DNA from 3 places in the Paenibacillus sp. plas6 genome. Region 2 is predicted to be linked to each of the others. Evidence: a T-box and tRNA genes for the amino acid it is inferred to sense, from the RefSeq annotation. Region 2 holds a T-box; the other regions hold tRNA genes.
The links. The T-box of region 2 lies ahead of AC2TDL_RS16360 (valine--tRNA ligase). A T-box ahead of a tRNA ligase gene usually reads a tRNA of that ligase, here a tRNA-Val.

Region 1 (4,394 bases), 2.0 Mb from region 2:
CCACGCACGTTGAAAAGTGCGGGGATGAGGTGGGGGTAGCGGAGAAATTCCAATCGAACTCGGAGATAGCTGGTTCTCCCCGAAATAGCTTTAGGGCTAGCCTTGGAGTCGAGTATCATGGAGGTAGAGCACTGATTGGGTGCGGGGCCCGCGAGGGTTACCAAGTCTAGTCAAACTCCGAATGCCATTGATATATATCCAGGAGTCAGACAGTGAGTGCTAAGATCCATTGTCAAGAGGGAAACAGCCCAGATCATCAGCTAAGGCCCCCAAGTGTGTGTTAAGTGGGAAAGGATGTGGAGTTGCACAGACAACCAGGATGTTGGCTTAGAAGCAGCCACCATTTAAAGAGTGCGTAATAGCTCACTGGTCGAGTGACTCTGCGCCGAAAATGTAACGGGGCTAAACACACCGCCGAAGCTATGGCAAGTCGTAGGTTTCACTTCTTCTTTGAAGAAGTGTTTAGCGACGATTAACATTCGTCGAAATCAACCGCTAAGGTTGTTCAAGAATTCGACTAAATGTATGTTCTTCAGCTAAACACAAACCATCGAAGTTGAAGTGAAGCCTACGAATTGGGTAGGGGAGCGTTGAATACGGGTTGAAGTCATACCGTAAGGAGTGGTGGACTGTATTCAAGTGAGAATGCCGGTATGAGTAACGAAAAGATAGGTGAGAATCCTATCCGCCGTAAGCCTAAGGGTTCCTGAGGAAGGCTCGTCCACTCAGGGTAAGTCGGGACCTAACGCGAGGCCGAAAGGCGTAGTGGAAGGACAACAGGTTGAAATTCCTGTACCACCGTAGTTGTTTGAGCGAAGGGGTGACGCAGAAGGATAGTGACGCGGACTGATGGATGTCCGTCCAAGCAGTGAGGCTGGTGAGTAGGCAAATCCGCTCATCGAAAGGCTGGGCTGTGATGGGGAGCGAAAATTGCAGTAGCGAAGGTCATGAGTTCAGGCTGCCAAGAAAAGCCTCTAGTGAGACGAAGGTGCCCGTACCGCAAACCGACACAGGTAGGCGAGCAGAGCATGCTAAGGCGCGCGGAAGAACTCTCGTTAAGGAACTCGGCAAAATGACCCCGTAACTTCGGGAGAAGGGGTGCCCCGGTAGGGTGAATAGCCCGAGGGGGCCGCAGTGAAAAGGCCCAATCGACTGTTTAGCAAAAACACAGGTCTGTGCAAAGTCGTAAGACGACGTATACGGGCTGACGCCTGCCCGGTGCTGGAAGGTTAAGGGGAATGGTTAGGCGTAAGCCGAAGCTATGAACCGAAGCCCCAGTAAACGGCGGCCGTAACTATAACGGTCCTAAGGTAGCGAAATTCCTTGTCAGGTAAATTCTGACCCGCACGAATGGCGTAACGAATTGGGCGCTGTCTCAACGAGAGATCCGGTGAAATTTTAATACCTGTGAAGATGCAGGTTACCCGCGACAAGACGGAAAGACCCCATGGAGCTTTACTGCAGCTTGATATTGGACTTTGGTACGATCTGTACAGGATAGGTGGGAGCCTAGGAAGCATGAGCGCCAGCTTGTGTGGAGGCGCCGTTGGGATACCACCCTGATCGTATCGGAGTTCTAACCTGTCGCCCTGAATCGGGCGAAGGGACCGTGTCAGGTGGGCAGTTTGACTGGGGCGGTCGCCTCCTAAAGCGTAACGGAGGCGCCCAAAGGTTCCCTCAGAATGGTTGGAAATCATTCGAAGAGTGTAAAGGCAGAAGGGAGCTTGACTGCGAGACCCACAAGTCGAGCAGGGACGAAAGTCGGGCTTAGTGATCCGGTGGTACCGAATGGAAGGGCCATCGCTCAACGGATAAAAGCTACCCTGGGGATAACAGGCTTATCTCCCCCAAGAGTCCACATCGACGGGGAGGTTTGGCACCTCGATGTCGGCTCATCGCATCCTGGGGCTGAAGTAGGTCCCAAGGGTTGGGCTGTTCGCCCATTAAAGCGGTACGCGAGCTGGGTTCAGAACGTCGTGAGACAGTTCGGTCCCTATCTGTCGCGGGCGTAGGAAATTTGAGAGGAGCTGTCCTTAGTACGAGAGGACCGGGATGGACGTACCGCTGGTGTACCAGTTGTTTCGCCAGAAGCACCGCTGGGTAGCCAAGTACGGAAGGGATAAGCGCTGAAAGCATCTAAGCGTGAAGCCCCCCTCAAGATGAGATTTCCCAAGTAGTAAGACCCCTTGAAGACGACGAGGTAGATAGGCTGGGGGTGGAAGTGCAGCAATGCATGGAGCTGACCAGTACTAATCGGTCGAGGGCTTATCCTAAATGATTCGTAAGATGAGAAACTTTCTATCCAGTTTTGAAGGTGCAAACCTTCAATATAAAACTTACATTATTGTAAGTAAAACTATTGACAAGTCCATGATTATTCAGTAATATGGACAAGTCGAAAAAATGTGGCGGTGTAGCTCAGCTGGCTAGAGCGTACGGTTCATACCCGTGAGGTCGGGGGTTCGATCCCCTTCGCCGCTACCATATGGAGGATTAGCTCAGCTGGGAGAGCATCTGCCTTACAAGCAGAGGGTCGGCGGTTCGATCCCGTCATCCTCCACCATTAATGCGGAGCTGTGGTGTAGAGGCCTAACATGCCTGCCTGTCACGCAGGAGAACGCGAGTTCGAATCTCGTCAGCTCCGCCATTTTAATGCAAAAAAATTATAAAAATGTGGCTCGGTAGCTCAGTCGGTAGAGCAGAGGACTGAAAATCCTCGTGTCGGCGGTTCGATTCCGTCCCGAGCCACCACTAATTTGTGGAGGCTTAGCGAAGTGGCCAAACGCAGCAGACTGTAAATCTGTTCTCTTACGAGTTCGGTGGTTCGAATCCATCAGCCTCCACCATTTTCTCTTAATTGAGAGCCATTAGCTCAGTTGGTAGAGCACCTGACTTTTAATCAGGGTGTCGAAGGTTCGAGTCCTTCATGGCTCACCATTTTTTACAAACTAGAGAGGTAACTCTCTTTTTTTGTTTTAAATACTATTGATCATGCTAATCTGTAAACTTAATAATAACGGTAGAGTGGCTTGAAGCAAACTTGTTTCAAGCCACTCTTTTTCATTTTATGCACGTTAAAAAATTATAAATATTAGCTAATTTATTGGAAAGACATGTAAACCTTTGGAAACTACACTATTAGTGTAACGATAAATTGAAAGGGGTTACAAAATGAAAAAAATAGCCGTAATGATGATTGTTACTTTACTGACTGTAGTACTTGCTGCTTGTTCCTCAAGCGGAAGCAGCGGTAAGGGGAGTGTTGGTATTGCGATGCCAACGAAATCTTCTGAACGCTGGGTTGCTGACGGAGACAATATGAAGAAGAAATTTGAAGAACTCGGCTACAAGGTTGACTTGCAATACGCAGAGGATGTTATTGAAAACCAAGTCTCACAGATTGAAAACATGATTACGAAAGGAGTAGACGTATTAGTTATTGCAGCGATTGACGGTGAATCCTTAACAGAAGTATTACAAAAAGCAGCAGATGAAAAGATTGCAGTAATTTCCTACGACCGTTTAATTCGTAATACTCCTCATATTAGCTACTATGCAACGTTCGATAATTTTAAGGTTGGCGTGTTACAAGCAAGCTATATTGAAGAAAAGCTTGGTTTAAAAGAAGGGAAAGGACCATTTAATATTGAGCTATTTGCTGGCTCACCTGATGATAACAACGCATACTTCTTCTTTAATGGAGCTATGAGTGTACTACAACCGTATATCGACAGCGGTAAATTAGTTGTAAAGAGCGGTCAAACACAAATGGAGCAAGTTGCAACTCTTCGTTGGGATGGTGCAACTGCACAAGCGCGCATGGATAACTTGCTAAGCGCAAACTACACAACGGATCTCGTACATGCTGTACTTTCTCCATATGACGGCATTAGTATCGGTATTATTTCTTCACTTAAAGGAGTTGGCTATGGTTCAGCAGATAAGCCTATGCCAATCATTACAGGTCAAGACGCAGAGCTTGCATCTATAAAATCGATTATTGCAGGTGAACAAACATCTACAATCTTCAAAGATACTCGAGAGCTAGCTAAAGTAGCAGTTTCTATGGCGGAGGCTGTGTTAGAAGGTAAAGAAGCGACAGTTAACGATACAGAAACCTATGATAACGGTGTGAAGGTTGTTCCATCTTACCTTCTTGAACCTGTAAGTGTTGATATTACAAACTACAAAGAAGTGTTGATTGATTCAGGCTATTATTCAGAAAGTGACTTTTAATTATAGGTGAAGTAAAAAAATGACTTGGTAATCACGTATTACTAAGTCATTTCTATTCCTATCCATTCTATAGAAATGGGAGTGTGTCGATTGGAAAAGATAATCTTAGAAATGCGGAGTATTACGAAAACATTTCCAGGTGTAAAAGCACTTCATAA
Region 2 (4,394 bases):
GATAGCCGACATTGCTTTATCTGGAGAAACGATGTCAAGCGAAATTTCTAGCGAGCTAGTTCCACAGAAACGTTTGATAAACTCCTCGTTAGAAATTAAAATATCATATTCCGCTTGGGAAGACGGCTTAACAAGCATTTCCACCTTTTTGCTCATCGGTACATTCACTTCAGCGCGAATATTTCGCACAGAGCGAATCATATCCATTAATAGATCCATTTCTTTTACTGCTTGCTCTGCAACTAATGACTCATCATAAGTCGGCCATGAAGCAAGCGTAATAGTTTCACCTTCATGCGGCAAGTGCTGCCAAATTTCTTCCGAAATAAACGGCATGAACGGATGAATTAAACGCAATGTACGATCTAATACATATGCAAGCACAGATTGAGTCGCTTTTTTCGCTGCTTCATCCTCACCATAAAGACTAAGCTTAGAAAATTCGATATACCAGTCACATAGATCGTCCCAAATGAAATTGTAAAGCAAGCGACCAGTTTCCCCGAAGTCATAGCTGTCCATTAAACGAGTAACATCACGCACAGTCTCATTTAAGCGATGCAATATCCAGCGATCCGCAGTGCTCAAATTACCTTTAAGATTAATATCTTCATATTTAAAGTTTTCTAGGTTCATTAAAGCAAAACGAGACGCGTTCCAAATTTTGTTTGCGAAGTTACGCGCTTGTTCAACTTTTTCAAAGCGGAAACGTAAATCTTGACCTGGCGTGCTGCCTGTTGAAATCATAAAGCGCATTGCATCTGCACCGTATTGTTCAATAACATCGATTGGGTCAACACCATTGCCAAGCGATTTGGACATTTTTTGACCATCTTTATCGCGCACTAGACCGTGAATTAGCACATCTTTGAACGGAATTTGGTCTGTAAACTCAAGCGCTGTAAAGATCATGCGTGCTACCCAGAAATAAATAATATCGTAGCCTGTTACTAGCACATTTGTTGGGTAGTAGCGCTCTAGGTCTGCTGTTTTCTCAGGCCAGCCAAGTGTAGAGAATGGCCATAGCGCAGAGCTAAACCAAGTATCCAATACATCATTATCTTGACGCAGCTTAGGATCTGTTTGATCTTCACGAGATACGATAATTTCGCCAGTTTCGTCATTGTACCAAGCTGGGATACGATGACCCCACCATAGCTGACGAGAAATACACCAGTCACGTACATTTTCAATCCAGTTAAGATAAATTTTCTCAAAACGCTCTGGGATAAATTGAACGCCTTTGCCTGCTTTTTGTGCAGCTATTGCTGCTTCCGCAAGTGGCTTCATTTTTACGAACCATTGCGTAGATAAATATGGCTCAACTACAACACCACTGCGCTCACTATGACCAACTTGATGTACGTGCTCCTCAATTTTTATGCACACGCCTTGCTCTTGCAGGTCAGCAACCAATTTTTTACGGCATTCGAAGCGATCTAAGCCCTTGTATGGACCTGCTTCATCATTCATTGTTCCTGTTTCATCCATAACGATGATTTGCGGCAAGTTATGACGCTCACCAACTTCAAAGTCATTTGGATCATGGGCTGGAGTAATTTTAACCGCACCTGAACCAAAATCCTTCTCAACATATTCATCGGCGATGATTGGAATTTCACGACCTACGATTGGCAGTACAATCATTTCACCGATTAAATGCTTATAGCGTTCATCCTCTGGATGTACAGCAACTGCTGTATCTCCAAGCATCGTTTCTGGACGAGTTGTCGCAACAGTAATATATCCTGAACCATTTTTCAATGGATAGCGTAGATGATACAGGTTTCCTGTAACTTCCTTGTAAATAACTTCAATATCAGAAAGAGCAGTACGAGCTGCAGGATCCCAGTTAATAATTTTTTTGCCGCGATAAATTAAGCCTTTCTCATACAAGCGAACGAAAACTTCACGCACCGCCTTAGAAAGCCCTTCATCAAGCGTAAAACGCTCACGTGAGTAATCAAGAGAAAGTCCTATTTTTTTCCATTGTTCACGAATTGTATTCGCATATTGATCTTTCCAAGCCCATACTTGCTCAAGGAACTTCTCACGACCAAGATCATGACGCGACAAGCCTTGCTCACGCAGTTTTTGTTCTACCTTTGTTTGCGTTGCAATCCCGGCATGGTCCGTACCTGGCAGCCATAAAGCATCATAGCCCTGCATTCGTTTTTGACGAATAATAATATCTTGCAAAGTGAAATCAAGCGCATGACCAATATGCAGCATACCAGTAACGTTTGGCGGCGGTATTACAATTGTAAAAGGCTCTGCATCTGGACGCTTGCCAGCTTGAAAGAAGTTATTTTTAATCCAAAAATCATACCACTTTTGTTCAGCAGCTTTTGGATCATAAGTTGTTGGCATGCTCAATTTAGATTGATTGTCTGACATATCTTCATCCTCCACAAATTAAATATGCAATAAAAAAAGCCCTCATCCTTAATTAAAAGGACGAAAGGCTTAAGCTTCCGTGGTACCACCTTCATTCCATATGTAAGCAGTAAAACTGCTTGAGCATATGGCACTTTAACAGATAACGGCTGTAACCGGCCACACCTAATGACAAAAATCTTTGCGTTCAGCCTGGCAATTCAGAGGCGACCCATATACACGTTAACCTATAGAGCCTTTCAGCGAACAGCTCTACTCTCTGAAGGAAACAAATGTATATTATTCCTCATCAACATTATTACACATATATCAATATAATAACGTAAGACGAGCAACTAGTCAATTTTATTCGCTATTAAGGTATATACAATAGCTGTCCTTCTGTAATTGCCGATTCGAACAAATTATTATGTTGTAAAATATCGCGCGGATTAACACTGTAACGAGAAGCGATTTGCTCAAGTGTATCTTCTTTCTGGACAATGCACATTCTGATCCGCTTAAATTCGTTCTGCTCTTGTCGTTTGCTTAAAAATAGCTGCTTCCATTCAATTTGCTCATCATTAGAGCGTTTCTTTTCTTGCTCATCACGCTCACGCTCTTGTTCTTGTTGTAAACTTGCAGCTTGCTGTGCTGCCTGTTCACGCAAACTAGAATTGAGTATTGTACGAATGCCTAACACTTCATTTTGCTCTTTTTGATTGGCATTAAGCGCGATATGAAGCTCTCGTTCAATTGGCGGTTCTGCAAGTGACTGATCGACCTTTTCCAGCTCAGGCACCTGCTCTGGATTTTCTTCATCAAGCTGGAGTGATTGCAAGGTTGACTCGCGTTCCTCCTGTTGCAACGAATCTTCTGCATCTTTTGGCGTATCCCATGATGAAGAAGACCATTGGATCTCTTCATTGTTATTATGCTCTGCAAACTGCTCTTCTTGTTCTGTGCGCGAGTCTACTTCCTCCGTTGCAGCATACACCGTTTGTAATGGTGCGTAAACATCGGTGTTACTGTCTTGTTTATTTTCACTTTCAGTGTACCGCACACTTTCTTCCTCATTTGCAGCTTTATTATCTGATGATCGTGTTAGTAAAACTTCCTGCTCATTTACTTCCGTCTGTGTATCATCTGCTTCTTGTGAGTACTGTTCATATTGCTCCTGTTGCTCATATTGCTCATATTGTTCGTATTGCTCCTGTTGCTCAGACCTCTGATACTGCTCCTCCTGCGTAGCTAGCTGCCCATAACGAAGTTCGAGCTGCTGCAAATAGCTAAGCTGTTGACCTTCGTACTTCTCTGCCTCAACCCTTTCTGCTTCCTCCGCTTCCTCTTGAGCATTGCGCACCTCTTCCGCGTAAAAAGACAAGCCGTTCTCATTCGAGTCATAATACTCATTTTGAGCTTGCTGCTCTGTTTTTTCTTGTTCCTCATATGCATATTCTGCATCTTGATCGTCGCTGCCGCGCGAATGAGATACAGTGAACACTTCACTGTCCCAGCTATTGCTTTCTTCTTGCTCCAGCACAATACCTCTTAGTGACAATATCCCTGTCAAATTAAGCGCTCTAGAGGATAGCAGCACAACATCAAATGTATCGATATCAACCGTAACCTCAGACAATGTTGTAACGCGATTTAGCGGTAATGTAATTTCAACCGGTATCCAATGTTCAAGAGCAACCTGCTCGCCTTCTGTTCCTTGCGCTCGATAAATTCCATTCAATACAAGCTGCCCTTGTAAAATAGCATTTTCTCCTTGCTCTATCACTTGAATACGCGGAACAAGCTCAATTTCCTCAAGCTCATCAATACCCGCTACATTATCAGGCAAATGCACGCGCTCATAAATATCAAATCGAAGTCCTTGATTGCCATTAGACACGAAAAAGCCTCCCTTCACCAATAATGAATGCTTGTATAACGTAAGCTTTCACTATTTATCTATATGGTGCAGGAATGCGTAGCATGACTAACTTTTTGCAATATATTGTTTTATTTCT
Region 3 (4,394 bases), 1.2 Mb from region 2:
AGGAAGGCTCGTCCACTCAGGGTAAGTCGGGACCTAACGCGAGGCCGAAAGGCGTAGTGGAAGGACAACAGGTTGAAATTCCTGTACCACCGTAGTTGTTTGAGCGAAGGGGTGACGCAGAAGGATAGTGACGCGGACTGATGGATGTCCGTCCAAGCAGTGAGGCTGGTGAGTAGGCAAATCCGCTCATCGAAAGGCTGGGCTGTGATGGGGAGCGAAAATTGCAGTAGCGAAGGTCATGAGTTCAGGCTGCCAAGAAAAGCCTCTAGTGAGACGAAGGTGCCCGTACCGCAAACCGACACAGGTAGGCGAGCAGAGCATGCTAAGGCGCGCGGAAGAACTCTCGTTAAGGAACTCGGCAAAATGACCCCGTAACTTCGGGAGAAGGGGTGCCCCGGTAGGGTGAATAGCCCGAGGGGGCCGCAGTGAAAAGGCCCAATCGACTGTTTAGCAAAAACACAGGTCTGTGCAAAGTCGTAAGACGACGTATACGGGCTGACGCCTGCCCGGTGCTGGAAGGTTAAGGGGAATGGTTAGGCGTAAGCCGAAGCTATGAACCGAAGCCCCAGTAAACGGCGGCCGTAACTATAACGGTCCTAAGGTAGCGAAATTCCTTGTCAGGTAAATTCTGACCCGCACGAATGGCGTAACGAATTGGGCGCTGTCTCAACGAGAGATCCGGTGAAATTTTAATACCTGTGAAGATGCAGGTTACCCGCGACAAGACGGAAAGACCCCATGGAGCTTTACTGCAGCTTGATATTGGACTTTGGTACGATCTGTACAGGATAGGTGGGAGCCTAGGAAGCATGAGCGCCAGCTTGTGTGGAGGCGCCGTTGGGATACCACCCTGATCGTATCGGAGTTCTAACCTGTCGCCCTGAATCGGGCGAAGGGACCGTGTCAGGTGGGCAGTTTGACTGGGGCGGTCGCCTCCTAAAGCGTAACGGAGGCGCCCAAAGGTTCCCTCAGAATGGTTGGAAATCATTCGAAGAGTGTAAAGGCAGAAGGGAGCTTGACTGCGAGACCCACAAGTCGAGCAGGGACGAAAGTCGGGCTTAGTGATCCGGTGGTACCGAATGGAAGGGCCATCGCTCAACGGATAAAAGCTACCCTGGGGATAACAGGCTTATCTCCCCCAAGAGTCCACATCGACGGGGAGGTTTGGCACCTCGATGTCGGCTCATCGCATCCTGGGGCTGAAGTAGGTCCCAAGGGTTGGGCTGTTCGCCCATTAAAGCGGTACGCGAGCTGGGTTCAGAACGTCGTGAGACAGTTCGGTCCCTATCTGTCGCGGGCGTAGGAAATTTGAGAGGAGCTGTCCTTAGTACGAGAGGACCGGGATGGACGTACCGCTGGTGTACCAGTTGTTTCGCCAGAAGCACCGCTGGGTAGCCAAGTACGGAAGGGATAAGCGCTGAAAGCATCTAAGCGTGAAGCCCCCCTCAAGATGAGATTTCCCAAGTAGTAAGACCCCTTGAAGACGACGAGGTAGATAGGCTGGGGGTGGAAGTGCAGCAATGCATGGAGCTGACCAGTACTAATCGGTCGAGGGCTTATCCTAAATGATTCGTAAGATGAGAAACTTTCTATCCAGTTTTGAGGGTGCAAGCCTTCAGGCAGCTACTTAAGCTGTTTGTGAGCGATAAAATGTTCCCTGATAGCTCAGTCGGTAGAGCACTCGACTGTTAATCGAGTTGTCACAGGTTCGAGTCCTGTTCGGGGAGCCATTTGCTCTCATAGCTCAGTCGGTAGAGTGCATCCATGGTAAGGATGAGGTCACCGGTTCGATCCCGGTTGAGAGCTCCATTTTCCTCATGGTTGGACAAGCTAGATAATATGGCCCGTTGGTCAAGGGGTTAAGACACCTCCCTTTCACGGAGGTAACAGGGGTTCGAATCCCCTACGGGTCACCAATTTTAATTAAGCACTACTGAAAAGCTTTAATAAATGTTGTTTTTTTGGATAAACTATCCCTTACGGAGGATTAGCTCAGCTGGGAGAGCATCTGCCTTACAAGCAGAGGGTCGGCGGTTCGATCCCGTCATCCTCCACCATTATAAATATTGGGGATTAGCCAAGCGGTAAGGCAACGGACTTTGACTCCGTCATTCCAAGGTTCGAATCCTTGATCCCCAGCCATTTTCTCTTTGAGAGCCATTAGCTCAGTTGGTAGAGCACCTGACTTTTAATCAGGGTGTCGAAGGTTCGAGTCCTTCATGGCTCACCATTTTGTGCGCGTGTGGCGGAATTGGCAGACGCACTAGACTTAGGATCTAGCGGGCGACCGTGGGGGTTCAAGTCCCTCCACGCGCACCATTTATAAAATTAACTCCACCAGAGAAATCTGGTGGTTTTTTTGTAATTATAGAGTAATATGCAGTGAAATATTGCAGGATGAACGTTGACGTTTTTTTTTTATTTAAGAGAAAATAGGTTAAGCGCAAGGAAAGGAGCTGAGCAGTTTGAAACAACGATCATTAATATTGCTTGGGCTATTAATGCGCCAGCGTCAGCATGGGTATCAAATAAATGATTTTATAGAGAAAAATCTAAGCTCCATTACCGATATGAAAAAACCAACTGCTTATGCAACTTTAGATAAGCTTAATGCGAATGGTTATATTGACATAGAACATGAGCAAGAGGGCAACCGTCCACCTCGTAAAGTTTATGCGATTAATGATAAAGGTAGAGCTTACTTCTTCGAATTGCTTATGGACAACTTAACAGAGTCTGAGACATATCACTATAAAGGTGATGTGGGACTAATGTTTATTGACTTTTTATCACAAGAGCAAGCGCTAAAGTCTCTTACTCTGCGTCTAGAAAAAAATAAAAAAATGATTGAGCAGTATACTAATGTTCCTCAGCATGTTACCACACAAGGGGTTAATTTAGTCATACGACATAAGCTGATCATGCTTCAGGCAGAAATTCAATTTCTTGAGGAAGCGTTACAACAATTAGGTAAGAAACATTTATAAGAGTCTTTTCATAAAACGAAAGGGCTCTTTTTTTGCTTTTATGGAAAATTTCATTGTTTTGTCACTCTTGTGTATAAATCCGTCAAATTTGACTAATCATAATTGAAATGAAACAGATTATAGTCTATACTTGAATAGTCAAATCTGACTATATAAAGAGTGAACAAAATTGTATTTAGCATTGAAAGAGCTACAGCATGGCAAATCGAGATTTGTTATGATTGCGGTTATCACAATTTTAATTTCATGGCTAGTATTTATTTTATCTGGTCTAGGTAACGGCTTATCAACTTTAGCAGCAGCTACAATGAAAAACGTTGATGCCAATTATGTAATGTTTGAGGAAGGCTCACGTTCATCGATGAGTCGTTCAGTTATTAGTGAAGATTTAATAACAGAGCTATTAAAGCAACCAAATGTGGAAGATGCATCTGCAATGGGACAATTAACGGCTACTATTGTTAGAAATGTTGACGATGAGGTTTTAAAAACTGATATAACTATTATCGCAGTACAGCCAGGCAGCTTTTTAGAGCCTGAAATAGTAGAAGGCAAGCCGCTTGACGCTAACGATAATATGGGCGTCATCGTAAATGATACTTTAAAGGATGAAGGTTTTGCAATCGGAGATACAATTTCCATTGAAGGATCTGTAGAGCAGTTTACAATTGTTGGTTTTGTACGTAATGAAACTTACAACCATATGCCAGCAGTTTTTGCAACGATGGAAAAGTGGAGAACAGCAGCTTTTGCAGCTCCAGGCTCAGATCACAATGTTTCAAATCCAGTTAATGCGATAATGTTGCAAGGTAAAGATATTGATCCAGAGCAAATTCAAGCTAATTTTAAGGGTGTTGAGGTAGTAACTAAGGGAGCAGCCGTAAGAGGTATGCCAGGTTATATTGAAGAAAGCGGAACGATAACAATGATGTTAGTATTTTTGCTTGTAATTTCCGCTTGTATCTTAGCAGTATTTTTCTATGTATTAACGTTGCAAAAAACAAATCAACTAGGTGTTATGAAAGCACTAGGTGCTAGTCAATCATTCTTAAGCAAAATGATTGTATCGCAAGTATTTTTACTTTCATTGGTAAGCATTGTTATCGGTATAATCATTACTTATTTAACTGCTATGGTGTTCCCAGCTGGTATGCCATTTGATTTAGATACTAAATTAGTCATTATTTATGGACTAGCCTTGCTAATTATATGTACCCTAAGTTCCGTTTTATCAATTCGCAGAATGAAAAAGATCGATCCGCTTATTGCGATTGGGAGGGTTGAATAATGTCTATTCTAACATTCACACAAGTATCTAAAACCTATTTACAAGGGGAACAAACTGTTACAGCGTTAAAAACGTTGACTTTTCATTAAACAAAGGTGAATTCGTAGCTGTAATCGGTC

Region 1: it encodes a tRNA-Val, which carries the amino acid that the T-box ahead of AC2TDL_RS16360 (valine--tRNA ligase) is inferred to sense. The anticodon was not compared.
Region 3: it encodes a tRNA-Val, which carries the amino acid that the T-box ahead of AC2TDL_RS16360 (valine--tRNA ligase) is inferred to sense. The anticodon was not compared.

The regions. Positions count from the first base shown of each region.
Region 1 is NZ_CM170151.1:1,727,783-1,732,176, reverse strand. Features, by position in the region: rRNA gene AC2TDL_RS07700 (23S ribosomal RNA) at 1-2,273, shown strand, start outside; tRNA gene AC2TDL_RS07695 (tRNA-Met) at 2,408-2,484, shown strand; tRNA gene AC2TDL_RS07690 (tRNA-Val) at 2,488-2,563, shown strand; tRNA gene AC2TDL_RS07685 (tRNA-Asp) at 2,571-2,647, shown strand; tRNA gene AC2TDL_RS07680 (tRNA-Phe) at 2,676-2,751, shown strand; tRNA gene AC2TDL_RS07675 (tRNA-Tyr) at 2,761-2,846, shown strand; tRNA gene AC2TDL_RS07670 (tRNA-Lys) at 2,862-2,937, shown strand; gene chvE (multiple monosaccharide ABC transporter substrate-binding protein) at 3,172-4,236, shown strand; gene mmsA (multiple monosaccharide ABC transporter ATP-binding protein) at 4,327-4,394, shown strand, end outside.
Region 2 is NZ_CM170151.1:3,721,657-3,726,050, reverse strand. Features, by position in the region: gene AC2TDL_RS16360 (valine--tRNA ligase) at 1-2,397, opposite strand, end outside; T-box leader at 2,451-2,699, opposite strand; gene AC2TDL_RS16355 (LysM peptidoglycan-binding domain-containing protein) at 2,753-4,276, opposite strand; gene AC2TDL_RS16350 (RluA family pseudouridine synthase) at 4,364-4,394, opposite strand, start outside.
Region 3 is NZ_CM170151.1:2,488,117-2,492,510, forward strand. Features, by position in the region: rRNA gene AC2TDL_RS11215 (23S ribosomal RNA) at 1-1,564, shown strand, start outside; tRNA gene AC2TDL_RS11220 (tRNA-Asn) at 1,655-1,730, shown strand; tRNA gene AC2TDL_RS11225 (tRNA-Thr) at 1,734-1,809, shown strand; tRNA gene AC2TDL_RS11230 (tRNA-Glu) at 1,842-1,916, shown strand; tRNA gene AC2TDL_RS11235 (tRNA-Val) at 1,982-2,057, shown strand; tRNA gene AC2TDL_RS11240 (tRNA-Gln) at 2,068-2,142, shown strand; tRNA gene AC2TDL_RS11245 (tRNA-Lys) at 2,155-2,230, shown strand; tRNA gene AC2TDL_RS11250 (tRNA-Leu) at 2,237-2,319, shown strand; gene AC2TDL_RS11255 (PadR family transcriptional regulator) at 2,466-2,987, shown strand; gene AC2TDL_RS11260 (ABC transporter permease) at 3,157-4,275, shown strand; gene AC2TDL_RS11265 (ABC transporter ATP-binding protein) at 4,388-4,394, shown strand, end outside.